3 regions of the Nocardia sp. NPDC004123 genome follow, and region 1 is predicted to be linked to each of the others. Evidence: riboswitches for the same ligand, from Rfam matches in the RefSeq annotation. Region 1 holds a riboswitch; each other region holds the start of a gene.
What was found. A riboswitch is a leader RNA that binds a small molecule or an ion and turns the genes downstream of it on or off. The one in region 1 is predicted to bind S-adenosylmethionine.
Positions count from the first base shown of each region.

Region 2: it holds a riboswitch for S-adenosylmethionine, as region 1 does, so the genes downstream of both, ACWEQQ_RS00345 (aminotransferase class V-fold PLP-dependent enzyme) here and ACWEQQ_RS30655 (rhodanese-like domain-containing protein) in region 1, are expected to answer to the same signal.
Region 3: it holds a riboswitch for S-adenosylmethionine, as region 1 does, so the genes downstream of both, ACWEQQ_RS02950 (bifunctional o-acetylhomoserine/o-acetylserine sulfhydrylase) here and ACWEQQ_RS30655 (rhodanese-like domain-containing protein) in region 1, are expected to answer to the same signal.

Region 1 covers NZ_JBSGGG010000023.1:77,995-84,934, forward strand. Annotated here, with positions in the region: gene ACWEQQ_RS30640 (amidohydrolase family protein) at 1-768, opposite strand, end outside; gene ACWEQQ_RS30645 (FAD-dependent oxidoreductase) at 836-2,227, opposite strand; gene ACWEQQ_RS30650 (Rv0361 family membrane protein) at 2,515-2,961, shown strand; SAM riboswitch class IV at 3,024-3,139, shown strand; gene ACWEQQ_RS30655 (rhodanese-like domain-containing protein) at 3,154-3,576, shown strand; gene ACWEQQ_RS30660 (O-succinylhomoserine sulfhydrylase) at 3,611-4,825, shown strand; gene ACWEQQ_RS30665 (type 1 glutamine amidotransferase family protein) at 4,956-5,597, shown strand; gene ACWEQQ_RS30670 (MarR family winged helix-turn-helix transcriptional regulator) at 5,594-6,055, shown strand; gene ACWEQQ_RS30675 (HAD-IIA family hydrolase) at 6,056-6,814, opposite strand.
Region 2 covers NZ_JBSGGG010000001.1:62,027-68,966, reverse strand. Annotated here, with positions in the region: gene ACWEQQ_RS00360 (TetR family transcriptional regulator) at 1-75, shown strand, start outside; gene ACWEQQ_RS00355 (DUF2752 domain-containing protein) at 249-701, shown strand; gene ACWEQQ_RS00350 (hypothetical protein) at 720-908, shown strand; gene ACWEQQ_RS00345 (aminotransferase class V-fold PLP-dependent enzyme) at 925-2,238, opposite strand; SAM riboswitch class IV at 2,295-2,408, opposite strand; gene ACWEQQ_RS00340 (class I SAM-dependent methyltransferase) at 2,473-2,928, opposite strand; gene ACWEQQ_RS00335 (NADP-dependent oxidoreductase) at 3,379-4,323, shown strand; gene ACWEQQ_RS00330 (class I SAM-dependent methyltransferase) at 4,413-5,027, opposite strand; gene ACWEQQ_RS00325 (biliverdin-producing heme oxygenase) at 5,361-6,020, shown strand; gene ACWEQQ_RS00320 (LysE family translocator) at 6,174-6,812, shown strand; gene ACWEQQ_RS00315 (flavin reductase family protein) at 6,826-6,940, opposite strand, start outside.
Region 3 covers NZ_JBSGGG010000002.1:102,511-109,450, forward strand. Annotated here, with positions in the region: gene ACWEQQ_RS02940 (MFS transporter) at 1-1,481, opposite strand, end outside; gene ACWEQQ_RS02945 (TetR/AcrR family transcriptional regulator) at 1,620-2,330, shown strand; SAM riboswitch class IV at 2,343-2,454, shown strand; gene ACWEQQ_RS02950 (bifunctional o-acetylhomoserine/o-acetylserine sulfhydrylase) at 2,551-3,900, shown strand; gene metX (homoserine O-acetyltransferase MetX) at 3,942-5,060, shown strand; gene ACWEQQ_RS02960 (hypothetical protein) at 5,240-5,401, shown strand; gene ACWEQQ_RS02965 (DUF3017 domain-containing protein) at 5,490-5,807, opposite strand; gene ACWEQQ_RS02970 (tRNA (cytidine(34)-2'-O)-methyltransferase) at 5,834-6,310, shown strand; gene ACWEQQ_RS02975 (DUF167 domain-containing protein) at 6,322-6,552, opposite strand; gene ACWEQQ_RS02980 (hypothetical protein) at 6,723-6,940, shown strand, end outside.

The sequences.
Region 1 (6,940 bases):
GGTCGGGTTCAGGTCCTCGAACAGGCGTTCCTTGGCGGGCAGCCCGTAGAACGCGCGGGCATTGTCCTCGAGCACCCGGTGCAGATCGGTGCCCACGGCGTCGGCGAGCAGCGAGATGTCGGCGTCGCGGAACGGCCGTCCGGCCCGGGTGCCGGGCAGGTCGGTGCCGAACATCAGGGCCTCGGGGTTGACGGTGTGGATCTTGCGCAGCGCCGAGCCCACATTCATCGCCACCCGCCCGAAGCCGGAGGCCTTCACCTTGGCCCCGCGGTCGACCAGGTTCAGCAGGTAGGGCAGGCAGTCGTCGGACATGCCCAGATGGTCGATCGACAGCTTGGGCAGCTTGGTGATGACCGGTTCCAGCGAGCCCAGCATGGACCCGTCGATGTAGAGCTCCACATGCCAGCCGGCCAGTTCGTAGGCACGCAGCGCCAGCATGGTGAGCCCGACGATGTCGCCGCCCGCGCGCTTGAGATTGAACCGGATGGCCCGCACTCCGGCCCGGTTCAGCTCGAGGATCTCGTCGTCGGTGGCGTCCACGTGCAGATTGGTGACACCGACCCAGCCCTCGCCGAGTTCGGCGAGGGCGGCCAGCAGATAGCTCTGATCGGTGCCCTGGAACGACCCGCTGACCAGGGCGCCACCGTCGATATCGAAGCGGGACATGCGCTTGCGATAAGCGGCGATGGTGTACGGGTCGGGCAGGTAGCCCTCGTTCTCGACCAGCGGGAACCGCGGATCGAAGATGTGGAGATGGGCATCGAACACGTGATCAGCATGCCTCAGAACGGTGACATGTGTGGACAACCTTGTCCGGCAGCCGGATTGGCGCTGGTCAGGAAACCTTGCCGGGTTCGGAGGCGGCGAGCATCTCGTCGCGCTCGACGACCTTGACCCGCTCGCGGCCCTGCGGCTCGCCCAGGGCGCGCTCGTGCGCGTCGAGGCGGTACCAGCCGGCCCAGGTGGTGAACGGGATGCCCTTGTGCTCGAGGAATTCGGTGACCGCCTCCAGCTCCGGCCGCGCGGCCGGGGTGAAGTTCGCGGCGTCGTCGAGCAGGCAGGCGATGGTCTCGTTGGCGTCGCCCTTGGTGTGGCCGATGAGGCCGACCGGGCCGCGCTTGATCCAGCCGGTCACGTAGGTAGCGGGCATGTAGCGAGCCGCGCCGTCGGCGTCCTCGTCGACGAGCACGCGCCCGGCCTCGTTGGGCACGGTGCCGGCCTGGTCGTCGAAGGGCAGCAGCGGGATGTTCTGCGACAGGTAGCCGACCGCGCGGTACACGGCCTGGATGTCCCAGTCCTTGAATTCGCCGGTGCCCTTGCAGTTTCCGGTGCCGTCGAGCTGGGTGCGCTCGGTGCGCAGGCCCACGACCTTGCCGTCGGCGCCGATAATCTCCGACGGGTTCTCGAAGAAGTGCAGGAACAGCTTGTGCGGGCGGTCGCCGACATCGCGGATGGCCCACTGCTCCAACGTATTGCAGATCATGTCGACCTGCTTGGAGTGGCGGCGCGCGGCCTCGGAGCCCTCGTCGTAGTCGATGTCCTCGGGGTCGACGATGACCTCGATGGTCGGGGAGTGGTCGAGTTCGCGCAGTTCGAGCGGGGTGAACTTGGCCTGGGCGGGCCCGCGGCGGCCGAAGACGTGGACCTCGAGGGCCTTGTTGTCCTGCAGGCCCTCGTAGACGTTCGGCGGGATCTCGGTGGGCAGCAGTTCGTCGCCGGTCTTGGCGAGCACGCGGGCCACGTCGAGGGCGACGTTGCCGACGCCGAGGACGGCGACCTTCTCCGCGTCCAGCGGCCAGGTGCGCGGCACGTCCGGGTGGCCGTCGTACCAGGACACGAAGTCGGCGGCGCCGTAGGAGCCGTCGAGGTCGATGCCCGGCACCTCGAGGGCGCGGTCGGCGTTGGCGCCGGTGGAGAAGATGACCGCGTCGTAGAACTGACGCAGGTCCTCGAGGGTGATGTCGACGCCGTAGTCGATATTGCCCAGCAGGCGGACCTGCGGCTTGTCGAGGACCTTGTGCAGGGCGGTGATGATGCCCTTGATGCGCGGGTGGTCGGGCGCGACGCCGTAGCGGATGAGGCCGAAGGGCGCGGGCATGCGCTCGTAGAGGTCGATGCTCACCTCGGCATCGGACTTCATCAAGGCATCGGCGGCGTAAATACCGGCCGGGCCTGCGCCCACGATCGCAATGCGTAGCGGGCGGGTCGCTGCACTCTGTTCGGTCATTCTTCCGCGCACCCTTTGGGTCGAAACTAACTTGTCGTCAAAACTCAGCCGTCGTTCTTAGCTTAGGCTAAGTTGACGCCCTGGCTTCGGTGACCGCCGTTGGCCCCCGACGCTGCAGCGTTGCTGCGTAGTCTTGCTATTCCCGCGCCTGGGGCGGAAATTCTGCTGATTCTATCGATGGCGCACGAGGCCCTTCACGCGCAGGGCCGTGAACTGTGGGAATGCCGAGGCCCGAACCGTGGGAACGCCGTGCCGGGCGCACGGCGGCGACCAGGCATGATCTACCCATGAGCGACGCCGAGGAGACAGCCGGGGAGACATCGGTTCCGATCGATCGGAACGAGGCCCGCAGCATGTGGCCGTTCCTGGTCGCGGCGAGCGTCATCGCGGTCGTGATCCTGGGCATTGTGATCGCGACGCTGGTCTCGCCGGTTGAGAAGAATGTCACAGATTCCGATCGGCTCGCGGTGGCCGCGGGCAAGTTCATCGAGGCCCGTAGCGAGACCGGCAAGTACGATCCGACCCTGTCCTGCAAGGGATTCGACGAGAATGCCTCGCCGCTCAAGGACGCGGCCGCGACCGGGGCGACCATCACGTTCGACAAGCTGGCCGACCCTGCCATCGACGGCGAGAAGGCCACGGCGCAGGTCACTTTCACGGTCTCCGGCGCCCAGACCACCTCGACCTGGCACTTCACCCGGGAGAATTCCCGCTGGTTGGTCTGCAATTCCTGACAACGGCCGAAGTCGCGGCCGGGGTTTGACAGTGGGGCCGTTTTTTCGGCACTCTCAACCCAGGTCATGAGTACCAGCGTCAAGCCCCGGCTGGCTGGTCGGCAACCCTCCTCCGCGGCGGGGTGCTCCGGGTGACGACCTGGCCTCGCATCGGACAGCGGTGCGGCAAGTGCGGATTCACAGGAGGTACAAGTGAGCTACGCGGGTGACATCACGTCGAAGCAGGCGTGGGAACTGTTGCGGGACAACCCCGATGCGGTGCTGGTGGATGTGCGCACCGAAGCCGAGTGGCGGTTCGTCGGGGTGCCCGACACCAGCGGCATCGGCCGGCCGACCGCGCTGATCGAGTGGGTGGACGTCTCCGGCACGCCCAATGCCCGTTTCACCGATCAGCTGAAGCAGGCGCTCGGCGATCGCGGCCAGGACTCGGTCGCGCCGGTCATCTTCATCTGCCGCTCCGGCCAGCGCTCCATCGGCGCGGCCACCGCCGCCACCACCCTCGGTATCGCCCCGGCCTTCAATGTGGTCGACGGCTTCGAGGGTGCGCTCGACGGTCAGGGGCATCGCGGCGGCACCGGCTGGCGGGCCGACGGCCTGCCCTGGCGTCAGTCATGAGTTTCGTGTCCGGCCGGATCGCAGGGAGGCAATCATGATCACCGGTGGTTCCTTCGACAAACCGCTCCCCGAGGGCGTCGGCCCCGCTACACAGGCCGTGCGCGGCGGCACTCGGCGCTCGGGCTTCGACGAGACCTCCGAGGCGCTGTTCCTCAATTCGGGTTTCGTCTACGAGAGCGCCGAGGCGGCCGAGGCGTCCTTCACCGGCGATATCGAGCACTTCGTCTACTCCCGCTACGGCAACCCGACGGTCGCCATGTTCGAGGAGCGGCTGCGCCTGATCGACGGCGCGGAGGCATGTTTCGCGACGGCCTCCGGCATGTCGGCGGTGTTCACTGCGCTGGGCGCGCTGCTCGCCGCGGGTGACCGCCTGGTGGCGGCACGCAGCCTGTTCGGCTCCTGCTTCGTGGTGGCCAACGAGATCCTGCCGCGCTGGGGCGTGGAGACCGTCTTCGTCGACGGCGAAGATCTGGACCAGTGGGAGCAGGCGCTGTCGGTGCCGACCCAGGCCGTCTTCTTCGAGACCCCCTCCAACCCCATGCAGACCCTCACCGATGTGCGCGCGGTCTCCGATCTCGCGCACGCGGCGGGCGCGAAGGTGGTGCTGGACAACGTCTTCGCCACCCCGCTGCTGCAGCGCGGCTTCGACCTGGGCGCGGACATCACCGTGTACTCGGGCACCAAGCACATCGACGGGCAGGGCCGCGTCCTCGGCGGCGCGATCCTCGGACCGCAGGACTACATCGACGGCCCGGTGAAGAACCTGATGCGCCACACCGGTCCGGCGCTGAGCCCCTTCAATGCGTGGACGCTGCTCAAGGGCCTGGAGACCATGCCGCTGCGCCTGCGCCAGTCGGTGGACTCCGCGCTGAAGATCGCCGGGTTCCTGGAGACCCATCCCGCGGTGGCGTGGGTGAAGTACCCGTTCCTGTCCTCGCACCCGCAGTACGAGCTGGCCAAGCGTCAGATGTCCGGCGGCGGCACGGTGATCACCTTCGAGCTGAAGGCGTCGGAGAACGAGGCCAAGAAGCGCGCTTTCGAGGTGCTCAACCGCCTGCGCATCGTCGACATCTCCAACAACCTCGGCGATGCGAAGACGCTGATCACGCATCCGGCCACCACCACCCACCGGGCGATGGGCCCGGTAGGTCGTGCGGCCGTGGGGATCACCGATGGCGTGCTCCGCATCTCGATCGGACTCGAGGATGTGGAGGACCTGCTCAATGACCTGGACCAGGCCCTGAGCTGATCCGACGAGTATTCGAAAGGGCCGGAACCCACTGGGTTCCGGCCCTTTTCGTGCTCAGAGGCCGGAAGCAGCCCTGAGAGTCGTCGAATCTTGTTTGACAGCATGCTGTCAAACATGACAGCATGCTGTCATGTTGAAAACAGTCCACATGGCCGTGTACGACACCTTCTCGGACTGGGAGGTCGGGCATGCGACCGCACACATCAATCGCGAACTCTGGCACCGCGAGCCGGGAACCTGGCAGGTGAAGACGGTCGCCCTCGGCGCCGCGCCGATCACCTCGATGGGCGGCATGCGGGTCCTGCCCGATCTGGTTCTCGATGAGCTGAAGCCCGCCGACAGCGCCATGCTGATCCTGCCGGGACTCGAAACCGAGCAGCATCCCGAGACGCCGGCGGCCTTCGCGCGCAAGGCCAGGGAGTTTCTGGCGGCCGGGGTGCCGGTGGCGGCGATCTGCGGCGCGACCTTCGGGCTGGCGCAGGAGGGCCTGCTGGACGATCGGCGGCACACCAGCAATGACGCGGGATATCTTGCCTACAGCGGATATTCGGGTGGCGAGCACTATGTGCAGGCGACCGCGGTCACCGACGGTGACCTGATCACCGCGACCGGCACCCGACCGGTCGATTTCGCCCGCGAGATCTTCGCGCGCCTGGGTATCTACGAGCCGCACGTGCTGGAGTCCTGGTACCGGCTGTACGGAGACAATGATCCCGCGGGCTTCTACGCGTTGTTCGAGTACGAGCAGCAGCGCGCGGCGGCCGCGCAATGACCCGCACCGCGCAGCAGCTGTTCGGGGCCGCGGCCGTCACCTCGTTCAAGCTGAACGGCCAATTCCTCTCGATCGCAGAGGAATTGGCCGAGCCGTCCGGGATCACGGTCGCGTGGTGGCAGGTGCTCGGCGCGATTCTGCACGAACCGCTCCCGGTGGCCGGTATCGCCCGCGAAATGGGTATCACCCGCCAGAGCGTGCAGCGCATCGCGGATGTGCTGGCGGACAAGGGATTCGTGGAATACCGCCCCAATCCGGCGCATCGGCGCGCGAAGCTGGTGGCCATCACCGAGGCGGGTCACGACGCGGTGCGGCGGATCGACCCACAGCACGCGGCCATGGCGAAACGGCTTGTGGCGCAGCTGGGTATCGAGCAGCTCGCCCACATCGTGGACGCGCTGACGACCCTGTCGGGCGCCCTCGACGCGCTCGAGGGCGACGCGACGGGCATGGCCTGACTACAGCGCGAACGGGTCTTTGGTCTTGCCGACCAGGGCGGCCACCGACGGCAGGATGGTGGTCGGGCGGTACGGGAACTGCTCGACCAGGGCCGGGGTGGAGATGCCGGTGGTGACCAGGATGGTCCGCATGCCCGCCTCCAGGCCCGAGATGACGTCGGTGTCCATCCGGTCGCCGATCATGACGGTGGACTGGGAGTGGGCACCGATGCGGCGCAACGCCGATCGCATCATCAGTGGGTTGGGTTTACCGACGTAGTAGGGCTTGCGGCCGGTGGCCTCGGTGATGAGGGCGGCGACGGAGCCGGTGGCCGGAAGGATGCCTTCGCGGGACGGGCCGGTGGCGTCCGGGTTGGTGGCGATGAAGCGCGCGCCCGCGGAGATCAGCCGGATGGCGGTGGTGATGGCTTCGAAAGAGTAGGTGCGGGTTTCACCGAGCACCACGTAGTCCGGGTCGGAATCGGTGAGAACGTAACCGATTTCGTGCAGCGCGGTCGTGAGGCCGGATTCGCCGACCACGTAGGCGGTGCCGCCTGGGCGCTGGTCGTTGAGGAAGGTCGCGGTGGCGAGGGCGGAGGTCCAGATGGACTCGACCGGAATATCGAGGCCGGTGTGCCTGAGCCGGGCCTGCAGGTCGCGCGCGGTGTAGATCGAGTTGTTGGTGAGCACCAGGAACGGAATGTCGTTGTCGCGCAGTTCGGCGAGGAACTGATCGGCCCCGGGCACCATGTGATTCTCGTGCACGAGGACGCCGTCCATGTCGGTCAGATAGGAGAGGATCGGTTCAGCGCTCGAGTTGGTCACGCGCACATTCTCCGCTATCCCGGAACCGAACGCTCATATATTCCTGCTCTTGCCGACCGCCCGACCGGTTTCATCCCCGGA
Region 2 (6,940 bases), on a different contig from region 1:
GCGTGGGGGGAGATCGTGGACATGCTCGCGGGGGTGCTGACCGCGCCGGTGGTGGAGCGCGCGCCGATTCGCTGACGCCGGAGCGCGAACGGCCCGCCCCGGATCGAATCCGGCGCGGGCCGTTCGGACACCGAGCGCGGTGGACTAGCGCTGGTGCGGCCGAGGGTAGTTCGGCGGCTGCTGGTAACCGCCGGACGGCGGCGGGTAGCCCTGGCAGGGCGGTGGTGGTGGGGCTACCGTTGATGGTCGTGGACACCACGGCAGCAGCAGTCATGGAAACGCCCGCCCGGCCGCGATGGCTCGGCGTCGGGTTACCGCTGCTGGCCGGTGGGGCGGTGGCCGGCGGGCTGGCGTTGCTGCACTTCCGGGATCCGCACGTGCAGGGGGCCTACGGGGTGTGCCCGTTCTACGAACTGACCGGATACTGGTGCCCCGGCTGCGGCGGGTTGCGCGGGCTGCACAACCTCACCGATGGCCGGATCCTCGACGCCATCCACAGCAATGTGCTGCTGCTCCCGCTGACACTGGGCTTCATCGCCTGGTGGGGCGCCTGGGTAGTGCGCGGGTGGCGGGGCAATCCGGTGCCGCCGCGACTACCGCAGGTGCTGCCCAGGTACGCGGTGTGGGTGGCCCTGGCATTTCTCCTCGTCTTCACGGTTGTGCGGAACACACCGTGGGGTAGTTGGATCGCACCGGTTTAGGCGGGGCATGCTCTGCGTATGAGCGATTCGCTGAAGGAGCGCGTGCGGCAGAAGCTGATACGGCAGCTCGAGGAGGATGGGCCGCCGGACCCCGATCAGGAGGACACCCGGCAGCTCTCGGTCCTGGACGACCTCGATGCGCTCGAGGCGGTGGCCGACGACGATCCACTCGTCGAGGTGCTCGCGGCCCGCTACATGGTGCCCTGACCGGTTCCCGGCCGATTCAGAAACCGCAGGCAGACCCGCCCTCGGCCGAACTGCCGAAGGGGCGGGTCTCGGGGACCGGGTTCCAATGTCCTTCGGTGCGGGCGTAATTCCACGCCGGGCCGTGCGCCACCAGGGTCGCGATGGCCTCGACGAGGCGGTCGACGTCGGCGGCGGTGGTGCCCAGGCCGATGCTGGCGCGCAGGGCGGCATCGACACCGAGGCGGGACAGCAGCGGGTGAGCGCAGAAGCGGCCGTCGCGCACCCCGATGCCGTGCTCGGCGGAGAGGTAGGCGGCCACCTGGCCGGGCTCGAAGCCGTCGACGGTGAAGGCGACAATGCCGACCGCGTCGGTGCTGTCGCGCCAGATCCGCAGGAAGTTCACGCCCGGAACGGTTTTCAGGCCGTAGCGCAGGCGGTGGGTGAGGTACTGCTCATGCTCGAGCACGGTGGTCTCGTCCAGCTCGGCGAGGGCGTCGCAGGCCGCGGCCAGGGCGGCGACGCCCAGCACGTTCGGGGACCCGGCCTCGTGGCGCTGCGGGGCGGGAGCCCATTCGACGCTCTCGGTGCTCACCGAGCGCACCGCGCCGCCGCCGGCCAGGTAGGGCTCGGCCGCGTCCAGCCAGTCCCGGCGGCCGGCCAGCACGCCCGCGCCGAACGGGGCATAGGTCTTGTGACCGGAGAAGGCCAGGTAGTCGATGCCGGTGGTGCGCAGGTCGATTCGGCGGTGCGGGGCCAGCTGGGCGGCGTCCACCAGGATGCGGGTGCCGCACTGGTGGGCGATCCAGGCCAGCCGCTCCAGCGGCAGCAGTTCGCCGGTCACATTGGAGGCGCCCGTAACCGCCAGCAGCGCAGCGGGTTTCGAGCACAGCTCGGCGACCAGGCGCTGGATGGTCTCCTCGATGGTCTCCGCGACCGGAACCACCCGGCGGCCGCGCCGGGTCCAGGGCAGCAGGTTGGCGTGGTGCTCGACGTCCAGCACCACGGTGTCACCGGGCACGCAGGCGGCGAGCAGGTTCAGTGAGTCGGTGGTGTTGCGGGTGAACACCACCACCTGGTCCTCGGCCGCGTTCAGGAAGCGGGCGACCGAACCGCGGGCCGACTCGTAGCAGTCGGTGGAGACCCGGGAGGCGTAACCCGCGCCGCGGTGCACGCTGGCGTAGTAGGGCAGCAGATCCGCGACCCGGTCGGTGACCTGCCGCAATGCGGGTGCGCTGGCGGCGTAGTCGAAGTTGGCGTAGCCGGCCGTCCCGCCCTGGACCAGCGGGACCCGCAGGTCACAGCCGGAGACATCGGCGAGGGCGGCACAGGTCTGGTCGGCGAAAGCAGTCATCACGAAATCCCGTCGGATTCATGGACGCGCGATCGGGAAAAGAGAAATCGATCGAGAGTCCGCGCTTGCCGCGCCCGGTCGGGCGTCGGCCCGGTCGTCACCCGGAGCACCCCACCGCGGAGGAGGGTTGCCGACCAGCAAGCCGGGGCTTCGCGCTGGTACTCATGACCTGATTGCAGAGACTGGCAGACGGCTCGCGGGCTTGTCAACCCCGCCCGGTCGTGGCGGCCGCCGTCACGATTTGCGAGCCGCCACGCAGCGTTCCAGGTCGGGCACCCGGACGTCGCGCCCGATCGGGTCGAGATAGCTCGCGGTGTACTCCGGTCCGCCCGCTTGCTCGACCTCGCACCAACCGTGGTCGGCCAGCAGTGCCGGGACCTGGTCCGGATGCAAACCGAAGGTCCAGAGTCGTTGCCGCGCCACGAATCTGCGGTAGGTGGCGGCGCAGCCCTGGAGGTTGGTGCCGTCCAGAAAGTCCTGCCGGATGTAGCTGAAGATGAGCTCGCTGCCGGTGGGGGCCTCGGCGAGAGCTGAAAAGGTGGCGCGCACAGCGGGTTCGGTCAGGTACTGCGTGACGCCCTCCCCGAGGGAGAGGGTCCTCGCGTCGGTGCGGTAGCCGTGCTCGGTCAGCGCGGTGCCGAGGTCATCGGTTTCGAAGTCGATCGAGACCTGAGTCATGTTGTCGGGCAATGCTATTCGCTTCCGCCTCCCAGGCGCCGACTCCCTCTCGGCTCATGCCCGCGCGCAGTAGGCGTCGCCCGGCGGGTCGGCGCGCGATCGACCGCCACGCGGCGGGCAGCATGCGGATGGCCAATTGGTCTGCCAGCAGCCGATTACTTCACGCGGGCCACGGTCGCGCTGCGGGAGGCTGCGCACGACATGCTGGAGCGTCGCGGGTCGGTGTGACGAACGGCGCGACCGTTGTGACTCGCAGCCGCCTTCCCGGCCGGCCTCCGGCCGTCCCTACTTGGTGCTCCAGGCGCGTCCGCAGGCCCATCGGCGCAGGTAGCATGGGCTGCGCCCGCGCGTGTGATGTGCAGTTCGCACGATGTCGCGCCGCGGGGTGTCTGCTACAAGTTCGGTTCTTCCGGATCTTCCCGACCACGTGGCCGCACGGCCTGGATACAGGGAGGTATTCACATGAAGGCGATCGTGGTGACGGACCGGGCCGCTGGAACGGCCGGGATGACGTTGGTGGAGCGGCCCGATCCGGATGCGGCGAGGTTCGCGAGCCTCTCGGGCGCGAGCTACGGCGATGTCATCGTCGAGGTTCATGCGTCGGGATTCACCGGGGATGAGTTGGAGTGGCCCTCGACCTGGGTCGATCGGCTCGGCCGGGACCGGACGCCGTCGATCCCCGGGCACGAGCTGGCCGGGGTGGTCAGCGCTCTCGGCTACGGCACAACCGGCCTGTCGGTGGGGCAGCGGGTGTTCGGGCTGACGGACTGGACTCGTGACGGCACGCTGGCGGAGTACGTGGTCGTCGAGGCACGTAATCTCGCGCCGCTGCCGGGCGACATCGACTTCACGGTGGGCGCGGGCGTCACGATGGCGGGCTTGACCGCCTGGCAGGGGCTGTTCGAGCACGGCCGCCTTCAGGCGGGGCAGAGCGTCCTCGTGCACGGTGCGGCCGGCGTAGTCGGGTCGATGGCAGCCCAGCTCGCACGTGAGGCCGGCGCCTACGTCATCGGCACCGGGCGCGCGGCCGGCCGGCAGACCGCGCTCGACTTCGGGGCGCACGAGTTCGTCGACCTTCAGAACGACTCTCTGGACGACATCGGCGGAGTCGATCTGGTCTTCGATGTCCTCGGCGGAGACATCCAGAAGCGGTCGGCGGATCTCGTTCGAGCCGGAGGAACGCTGGTGACCGTCACCGGGCCGCCCGAGGCGCGACCCGCCCACGGACTGGCGATCGACTTCGTCGTCGTATCCGACCGCACCCAACTCGGTGAGATCGCCCAGCGGGTGCGCGACGGACGAGTGCGGACGAACATCGGCACGGTTGCGACCCTCGACGACGCCGTCGCCGCCTTCAACCTGACCGAGCGACGCAAGGGTAAGACGGTCATCCGCGTTCGTCCGTGAGGATAGCGACCGGTCCAAGGCCGACGGCGCCTCGGTTTCCGCCACTGTCCGAGCCCGGGGTGTCGGCTTCGGAGGCACCTGCACCCTTCTCATGCTTGCGATAAAGCCCCGGTGCGGCGCAGCCGATAGAGGTGGACCATCCTGGCCGCCACCTTCAGCATGGGCACGTCTTCGATGATGGTCCAACCTGGGAATGCGGCCGTGATGTCCGCCGGTGCGGCGCCGCGGGGCAGTGGGCCATGGCGGCCCAGTTCGAACGCGACCATGAGCAGGGTTGCGTCTGCGGCGGCGGCGATGTCCACCTGCCGGCCCATGGTGTGCCGTTCGGGGTCGGTGAGGCCGTGGAAGACACCGAAGTCCAGAATCAGCCGGTATCCCGTGCCGACCTCGGCCGGGAGGGCGGTGATATCGCCTTCCAGGAAGCGGGCATCGACGCCGGCGGCGCGGGCGCGCCTGGTAGCGAGCCGGATCGCCTTCGGCACGATATCGACCCCGGTGACCCGCCAGCCGCGGCGGGCCAGTTCCACGGCGTGCCCGCCGGTGCCGCAGCCGAGATCCAAGGCGGTCCCGGCGGGCGGCTGTGCTCCCGCCTGCTCCTGGTCGAATTCGGCGGCCAGTATGCGGGATACATCGCGCTGCCGGGCCGCTGCTTCCCATGGGCGAAATCCCAGCGCATGCGCTACCCGATACCTGAAAACGCCCATGCTCGGTCCTCCTACGTGGGTCATGATGGGCAACTCGGAACCGCGGTAGGCGCGGCATCGTCATCGGTGGGCCGCGATCGTCTGGAGGATAGGGGATCGGGTCGGCGCTGATCGTCAGCGGTTCGGAAGGCGATCGCTGTCCGAACGGGAGTCTCCCGCCGGCCGACCCGTCGTTGTGACTCGCACACGACCGTATCGGAAAAATCGTCCGAAAGTTGGATCGGGTGGGCCGCAAAGTTCGAATCGCGCGAACGTTGCTGGGGCGTATGGTCGGTGTCGAAGTTAGGGTAGCCAAAGTGGTGTGCCCCCGAGTTGACCACGAGGAGCCCGACCATGCTGGAGACCAGCACCCCGTTCTCGACGCTCATTCGCACCGCGACCGAGCAGCAGCACAACGAGGCGGAACACTCCACGTTCATGCGCGACATGCTCGGCGGGCAGCTCGGGGTGGAGGCGTTCTACCGGTACACCGCCCAGCTCTGGTTCGTCTACGCCGCCCTCGAAAAGCGCTCCGCCGCACTGGCTTCCGACCCGGTCGCGGGTCCGTTCGTCAAGCCGGAACTGGCGCGGCTGGCCGCGCTGGAGGCCGACCTGGCCCACCTCGGCGGCGCGAACTGGCGCGATGAACTGACCGCACTGCCCGCCACCACCGCCTACGCCGCCCGCATCGAGGAGTGCGCGGGCGACTGGCCGGCCGGCTATGTCGTCCACCACTACACCCGCTACCTGGGCGATCTCTCCGGCGGCCAGGTCATTCGCGGTACCGCCGAGAAGCTGTGGAACCTGCCCAAGAAGGGCGACGGCGTGCGGTTCTACGTCTTCGAGGACATCGCCAACCCGGCCGCGTTCAAGCGCGACTACCGCGAGGCCCTCGACCAGCTTCCCCTCGACGGCCCCGAGGTCGATCGCGTACTCGACGAGGCGCGACTGGCGTTCACGATGAACACTGATCTGTTCCGTGAGCTGGGTGCGGAATTCAGCGCGCGGAACTGAAACTCGCAACCCCGAAGGTCGCCGACCCCCGTTGATCGACAGGGGCGGCGGCCTTCGTCATTTCCGCGGTGCGTCGTTGACCCTGTTCGTCGGGGGCAGGGTCAGCGATCTCACCCTTGCGCCGGTCCGCGGTGATGGGTTGCCATGGAGGGCATGAGTTTTCCGCTGCTACTGAGTTTCGTGGGGTTGTGTGTGCTGCTCGCGCTCACGCCGGGGCCGGATACCTTTCTGGTACTGCGATTCTCGATGGCCGGATCGCGATCCGGAATCGCGGCGGCGGTGGGCTCGGCGTTCGGCGGGATCGTGTGGGCCACCGTGGTCGCGGCCGGGGTCGCGGCGCTGCTGGAGCAGTCGGCGACCGCGTATCGCACGCTCAAGGTGATCGGCGGAATCTACCTGGTGTACCTGGGCGTTCGGGCGCTGCTGGCGCATCGGCGCGGGCCCGGCGCGGCGGCCGGCGGGGCGGATGTCGCGGTGGCGCAGGGTGCGCCGGCGTCGCTGCGCTCGGCCTTCGCTGCCGGATTGCTGTCGTGTGTCTTCAATCCGAAGGTGGGATTGTTCTACCTCGCGGTGCTGCCGCAGTTCCTGACCCGGGTGACATTCCTCGACACGCTCACGCTCGGAGCCATCGAATCCAGTATCGCGGCAATCGAAATGATCCTGCTGGCGGTGGCGGCCGCGCGGGCGGTGGAGTTGCTGCGACGGCCGCGCGTCCGGGTCCGGCTGGAGCAGGCGAGCGCGGCGATCCTGGCGGCGCTGGGCATCGGCACGGCGGCCTCGGCCGCGGCCTGAGTCGGCGCCCGAGTCAGTCGGCGATCTCGGCGCGGTGGTACGCGCCGTTGTAATACACCAGCGGGCCGACCGCCGGGGAGTTCTCGGTGTTGTCGTGCACCTGGGTGACCAGGCCGATGACCAGGGTG
Region 3 (6,940 bases), on a different contig from region 1:
TGCACGTGCTCGGAACCTTCGAGCAGATTCTCCGGCTTGTCCCGCACCATGAACGCGATGATCGGAATGGTCACCAGGAAGAATCCCGCGCCGATCAGGAACGCGATGTCATAGGAATGAATCGCGGCCCGGGCCATCACGTGGTCGACGCCCGGATTGTTCTTCGCGAACCGCTCGGCCACCTGCACCGCGATCGTCGACAGCAGCGCGGTGCCGATCGCGCCGCCCACCTGCTGCGCGGCATTGAGCAGCGCACTCGCGACACCGGAGTCACGCTCCTCGACCTGATGCAGCGCTGTGGTCTGCATGGCCACGAACAGCCCGCCCATGCCGAGCGCGATAAGAATCACTGCCGGCAGCACGCCTCCGGCATAGCTGTCCCCGAAGCTCAGCCGCGACAGATACAGCAGCCCGGCCATGCCCAGCACCGAACCGGTGATCATCAGCGGCCGCGGCCCGATCCGCGGCAGCAACCCGCTCGCGACGCCCGCGGAGACGACGATGCCGATCGGGAAGGGCAGGAACGCCACCCCCGCCTTCAGCGCCGACCAGCCCAGCGTGATCTGGAAGTAGTAGCTCATGTTGATGAACATGGCGAACATGGCGATCGGCAGCAGCAGCGCCACCAGGAACGAGCCGCCCCGGTTGATCTCCCCCGGAATACGCAGCGGCAGTAGCGGATTCGAGGACCGCCGCTCGATGGCGACGAAGGCGGCGAGCAGCGCGACGCCCGCGATCAGCAGGGCCAGGGTGGTGCTCGCGGTCCAGCCGTCCGAGGCCGCGCGGCTGAAGCCGTAGACCACCGAGACCAGGCCGAGCGTGGCGGTCACCGCGCCGGGCAGGTCGTAGCCGCCGGTGCGCGGCGCGGGCACGTCCCGGACCACGAAGGCGAGCGCACCGAGGAAGGCGATCAGCGCGATCGGGGTGTTGACCAGCAGGCACCAGCGCCAGTTGGCGTATTCGGTGAGCGCGCCGCCCACGATCAGGCCGATGGCCGCGCCACCCGCGGACACACCCGCGAAGACGCCGAACGCGCGAGCGCGCTCTTTGGCCTCGGTGAAGGTGACCGACACCAGTGACAGCGCGGCCGGCGCGAGCAGGGCGGCGAACGCGCCCTGCAGCCCGCGCCCGGCGAAGAGTTCCGCGCCGTTCTGCGCGAGCCCGGCCAGCGCCGACGCCCCGGCGAAGCCGACCAGGCCGATCAGGAACATGCGGCGGCGGCCCAGGTAGTCGGCGAGGCGGCCGCCGAGCAGCAGCAGGCCGCCGAAGATCAGCGTGTAGGCGGTGAGCACCCATTGCCGGTCGCCGTCGCTGATGCCCAGGTCACGCTGGGCGAACGGCATGGAGATGGTGACGATGGTGGCGTCCAGCACCACCATCAGCTGGGCCATGGCGAGTACGCCCAGGGCCCACCAGCGCGCGGCTCCGCGCTGGTCCGAGCTGTGTGATCGGTCTTCGAGTGTTTCTGTCGCGGCGGTCATGTCGTCTCCTCACGGACGGTCCGGGACACCCTCGACAATCTTGACCCTCGAGGCCAATTGACGTCAAGAGAAATTTGTCGTTCTGCGACATTTGGCATAATGGGACGTGAGAAGCGCCCGAACCCTTACCATGGAGGTATGTCGGAGTTGTCAACTCACCTCGGTGTGATCGCACGTCACCGGCCGGGCCTGCGTGAGCGGAAGAAGGAACAGACCCGGGCGCGGATCATCGACGTCGCCCTGCGGCTGTGCGACGCCCAGGGCTTCGACGCCACCACCGTGGAACAGATCGCCGACGAGGCCGACGTCTCGCCGCGCACCGTGAACCGGTACTTCGACAGCAAGGAAGACATCGTCATCGCGCCCATCGCCGACTGGGCGCGGGCACACGCGGACGCGCTGCGTGAGCAGCCGAGCACGGGCAACGAGCTGAAAGCGCTGCTGGACAGCTTCCTGTCCATCGTGGACCGCGTCGTCGACCACGACGAACCGCTGCCCTTCCGCTGGTTCCAGCAGATGCAGCGCATCATCCGGTCCACCGCCGCGGTGCGGGCGTGCAGCATGGCAGCCACCGAGAACAAGACCGAGCAGACCGCGCAGGTGCTGGCCGAACGCCTCGGCACCACCGTCGCGGATCTGCGAGTTCGGCTGCTGCTCGGCACCTTCCACGCCATCATGCGGGCCGGCACCGAATCGGACTCCGATTCCGGCTTCGCCGACGAGCGTCTGATCGAGTCACCGCGCAGCATGGCGGAGGCCGTGGTCGGCGCGTATCACGAATTCGTGCGCACCTGCGCGGGGCCCGCTGTGGCCAGCCCCACTTCCGAAACAGCGGCGTCCGCCCGCTAGAATCGCGCAACAGGTCAAGAGCATCAGCGTTAAGGCCCCGGCTTGCTGATCGGCAACCCTCCAGCTGCGGTGGGGTGCTCCGGGTGCAGACCCGGCGTTCGAAGGCCGAACGCAAGCGCAACTAGGAGGTCTACCGAAATGTGTTGTTGTCGAAGCCCATTCGCCTCTCGGTAACGTCAAACTTCCGCCATTCGGCGACCTTGTTTTTGGAGCAGAACACATGAGTGACTCGACCGCGCCCGCGGCCGTCTCGGCTGACGGCACCCTGGATCCGGCCGGCTGGTCCTTCGAGACCAAGCAGATTCACGCCGGACAGGCTCCCGATCCGGCCACCGGAGCCCGCGCCCTGCCCATCTACCAGACCACCTCCTACGCCTTCCGCGACACCGATCACGCCGCCGCGCTGTTCGGGCTCGCCGAGCCGGGCAATATCTACACCCGCATCATGAACCCCACCCAGGACGCGGTGGAGCAACGCATCGCCGCGCTCGAGGGCGGTGTGGCCGCGCTGCTGCTGGCCTCCGGTCAGGCCGCGGAAACCTACGCGATCCTGAATCTGGCGCAGGCCGGCGACCACATCGTGGCCAGCCCGCACCTGTACGGCGGCACCTACAACCTGCTGCACTACTCGCTGCCCAAGCTGGGCATCGAGGTCAGCTTCGTCGAGGATCCGGACGATCTCGAGCAGTGGCGCACGGCCGTGCGGCCCAACACCAAGGCGTTCTACGGCGAGACCGTCGCCAATCCGAGCAGCTCGGTGCTCGACATCCCCGGCATCGCCGAGGTCGCGCACGCGGCGGGCGTGCCGCTGATCGTGGACAACACCGTCGCCACGCCGTACCTGATCCAGCCGCTGCGACTGGGCGCGGACATCGTCGTGCACTCGGCCACCAAATACCTGGGCGGGCACGGCTCCGCGGTCGCGGGCGTGATCGTGGACGGCGGCAACTTCGACTGGACCGTGCGGGACGCGGCGGGTGAGTCCCGCTTCCCGGGTTTCACCACCCCGGATCCCAGCTACCACGGCGCCGTGTTCGCCGATCTCGGCGCACCGGCCTACGCGCTCAAGGCGCGGGTGCAGTTGCTGCGCGATCTGGGTGCGGCGGTGTCGCCGTTCAACGCCTTCCTCATCGCGCAGGGCATCGAGACGCTGAGCCTGCGCGTCGAACGGCATGTGGCCAATGCCCAGGCCGTGGCCGAGTTCCTGACCGAGCAGCCCGGCGTCGAGAAGGTCTACTACGCAGGACTGCCCAGCTCCCCGTGGTTCGAGCGGGGCAAACAGCTGGCGCCCAAGGGTGTCGGCGCCATCGTCTCCTTCGAGCTGGCCGGCGGCGTGGACGCCGGCAAGAAGTTCGTGGAGGCGCTGGTGCTGCACAGCCATGTCGCTAACATCGGGGACGTGCGCTCGCTCGTCATCCATCCGGCCTCCACCACGCATTCCCAGCTGACGCCCGCCGAGCAACTGGCTTCCGGTGTCACACCTGGTCTGGTCCGGCTGGCCGTGGGTATCGAGGGGATCGGTGACATCCTGGCGGATCTGCGCGCCGGACTGACGGCGGCGGCAAATTGACCGTGAACATCGAATCGAACAGGTCCCGGCACGCGGCGGAGCTGCTGCTGCCGCCGCCCGACGGGACGCTCGGCAGCATTGCCATCGGGGATGTCGAGCTCGAGACCGGAGCCGTCATTCCCGATGTCACGCTGGCTGTGCAGCGGTGGGGCGAACTATCGGCGAACGCGGACAACGTGGTGCTCGTGGAGCACGCGCTGACCGGTGATTCGCACGTGGTGGGCCCCGCCGACGTGCACCACGGCCAGGCCGGCTGGTGGGACGGCATCGTGGGCCCCGGCGCGCCGGTGGACACCCACGAGTGGTGCGTCATCGCCACCAATGTGCTCGGCGGCTGTAAGGGCAGCACCGGGCCGTCCTCGCTGGCGGCGGACGGAAAGCCTTGGGGCGCACGATTTCCCGAGATCTCCATCCGCGATCAGGTGACCGCCGAGATCACGCTGTTCGACCTGCTCGGCATCGACCGCCTGGCCGCCGTGGTGGGCGGCTCCATGGGCGGCATGCGGGTGCTGGAATGGATGATCGCCCGGCCCGAGCGGGTTGGGGCGGCCCTGGTGCTGGCGGTCGGCCCGCGCGGCACCGCCGACCAGATCGGCACCCAGACCACCCAGATCGCGGCCATCACGGCCGATCCGGACTGGCAGGGTGGCAACTACCACGGCACCGGGCGCGCCCCGATGACCGGCATGGGCGTCGCCCGGCGCATCGCGCACCTGACCTATCGCACCGAGTTCGAGCTCGACCACCGCTTCGAGAACCATGCCCAGGGCGACGAGGACCCGTGGGCGGGTGGGCGTTACGCGGTGGAGAGCTATCTGGAGTACCAGGCCGACAAGCTGATCTCGCGGTTCGACCCGGCCACCTACGTGCTGCTCACCGAGGCCATGAACCGCCACGACGTGGGCCGTGGCCGCGGCGGTATCGCGGCGGCGCTGGGGTCCACGCCGGTGCCGTGCGTGGTCGGCGGGGTGGACTCGGATCGACTGTATCCGCTGCGTACCCAGCAGGAGCTGGCCGATCTGCTGCCGGGTTCCAAAGGGCTGGAGATCATCCGGTCCCGGGACGGTCACGACGGGTTCCTGACCGAGACCGAGGCGGTCGGCAAGCTCATGCTGGAGACGATGGACCTGGCCCGCGCCCAGCGCGAGTCGGACCGCTGAAACAACGCTGCCCGTCCGCTGCATCTCCGCTGCCTCACCGGAGGCGCGTTACCTCGCGTATCGTGTCCGTTTCACGCGAATTGCCGTGACGCGCTTCTGGTTTCGCGCACATGACACCTCCGTAACCGACGGCCCGGAATACGTGTGCGCAAGGCTCGGCACCCGTAATGTATTCAGGCATGACCGCCGCATTCGATGACATGGATCTACGCGATCTCGTCGATCTGCTCTCCGAGGACGAGCAGCGTGAACTTCGCCCGGCCATACTCCGTGTCCTGCACAGACTCCCGGACCAGGAAGTGTTGCGCCGCGAACTCGGCCGCCGCATAACCTCGGTCTAGCAATCCCCCAGCGCCGCGGGTTCGCGGCCACCCTCCGATCGAACATTCAGTGCCGCGACTCCGGTCGCGGCCCCGACCTCGGCGCGGTCTAGGTGACGCCGAGGCTGCTGATGGTCGCGGCCAGTGCGATGATCGCGCCGCCCAGCACCGTCAGCCAGGCGACGTCGAAACCCTTGCTGCGCACGGCGAGCAGACCGGCCCGGTCGGTCGGCAGAATCAGCCGCAGTGCCGCCGCCAGCAGCGTCCCGCCGCCGAAGAAGAAGGTGCCGCGCCGCCAGCGGTCCCAGGCCAGGAAGACCACGGCCACCACCAGCACCACCGCTACCAGCAGTATGGGCAGATTGCCCCGGACGAACTCCCCCGCACGACTGCTACGGCTCTCGGGTGCGGCATGGGCTGGAGTCACCGGACGAGCTTATCCGGCCCTCTGCGATGCTGGAGCCCGTGTTCCATCTCGTGTTCTTCGAACCTCGCATCCCCCCGAATACCGGCAATGCCATTCGGCTGGCGGCCGGCACCGGCTGCGAACTGCACCTGATCGAACCGCTCGGCTTCGACCTATCCGAGCCGAAGCTACGCCGGGCCGGGTTGGACTACCACGACCTGGCCGTCGTCACCGTGCACAAGAGTCTCGCCGCCGCGTGGGATGCCATTCGGCCCGAGCGGGTCTTCGCCTTCACCGCGACGGCCACCACCCACAGCACCGATGTCGCCTATCGCTCGGGCGATGTGCTGCTCTTCGGGCCCGAGCCGACCGGGTTGCCCGAGGAGGTGCTCGCCGATCCCCGCGTCACCGAGCAGCTGCGCATCCCGATGCTGCCGGGCCGGCGCTCGATGAATCTGTCCAATGCCGCGGCCGTCGCCGTCTACGAGGCCTGGCGGCAGCTGGGCTTTCCGGGCGCGGTCTGAGTCTCCGGGGATCAGTCGTCGATTTCGAAGCGCTTGAAGCGGGAGGTCGCGCCGCCGGTCAGGCGGACCGCGGATTTGGGGACGCCGTAGTGGGCGGCCAGCAGCTCGATGGCTGCCTTGTTGGCCTTGCCCTCCACCGCCGGGGCGCGGACGTACAGCTGCAGCGCGCCATCGTCGAGGATCTCGACCAGGGGCCCCTTCTTGCTACCGGGTTTGATGGTCGCCCGGACCACTGTCGACACGCCGCACTCCCTTCCCGCGCCCGACCCCATTGTCGCGGAGGTGGTCCGGGTCAACGGGCGGGGCCTGCGATACAGCGCACAGGCTCGAGGGCAGCGATCGAGGCGGGGACGTCGTAGTGTCGCAGGCGATGCCGCGGCGGCAGGAAGGTCGCCCGGGAAGGAAAGTTCAGATGGTCAAGCGTTTGCTGTTGCTGCTGTCGGCGGTGGCGGGGGTGATCCTGCTGGCGACGGGTACGGCTGCGGCCGGGCCGGTCACCGTTCACGACGATTCCAAGGTGCTCGATGTCACCAAGGTGACGAATGCCGCGCTGCAGCTGACGGATCCGGTACAGATCTTCACCACCGAGAAGTACTCCGACGATCGGGCCAAGTTCGACACGGAGACCCA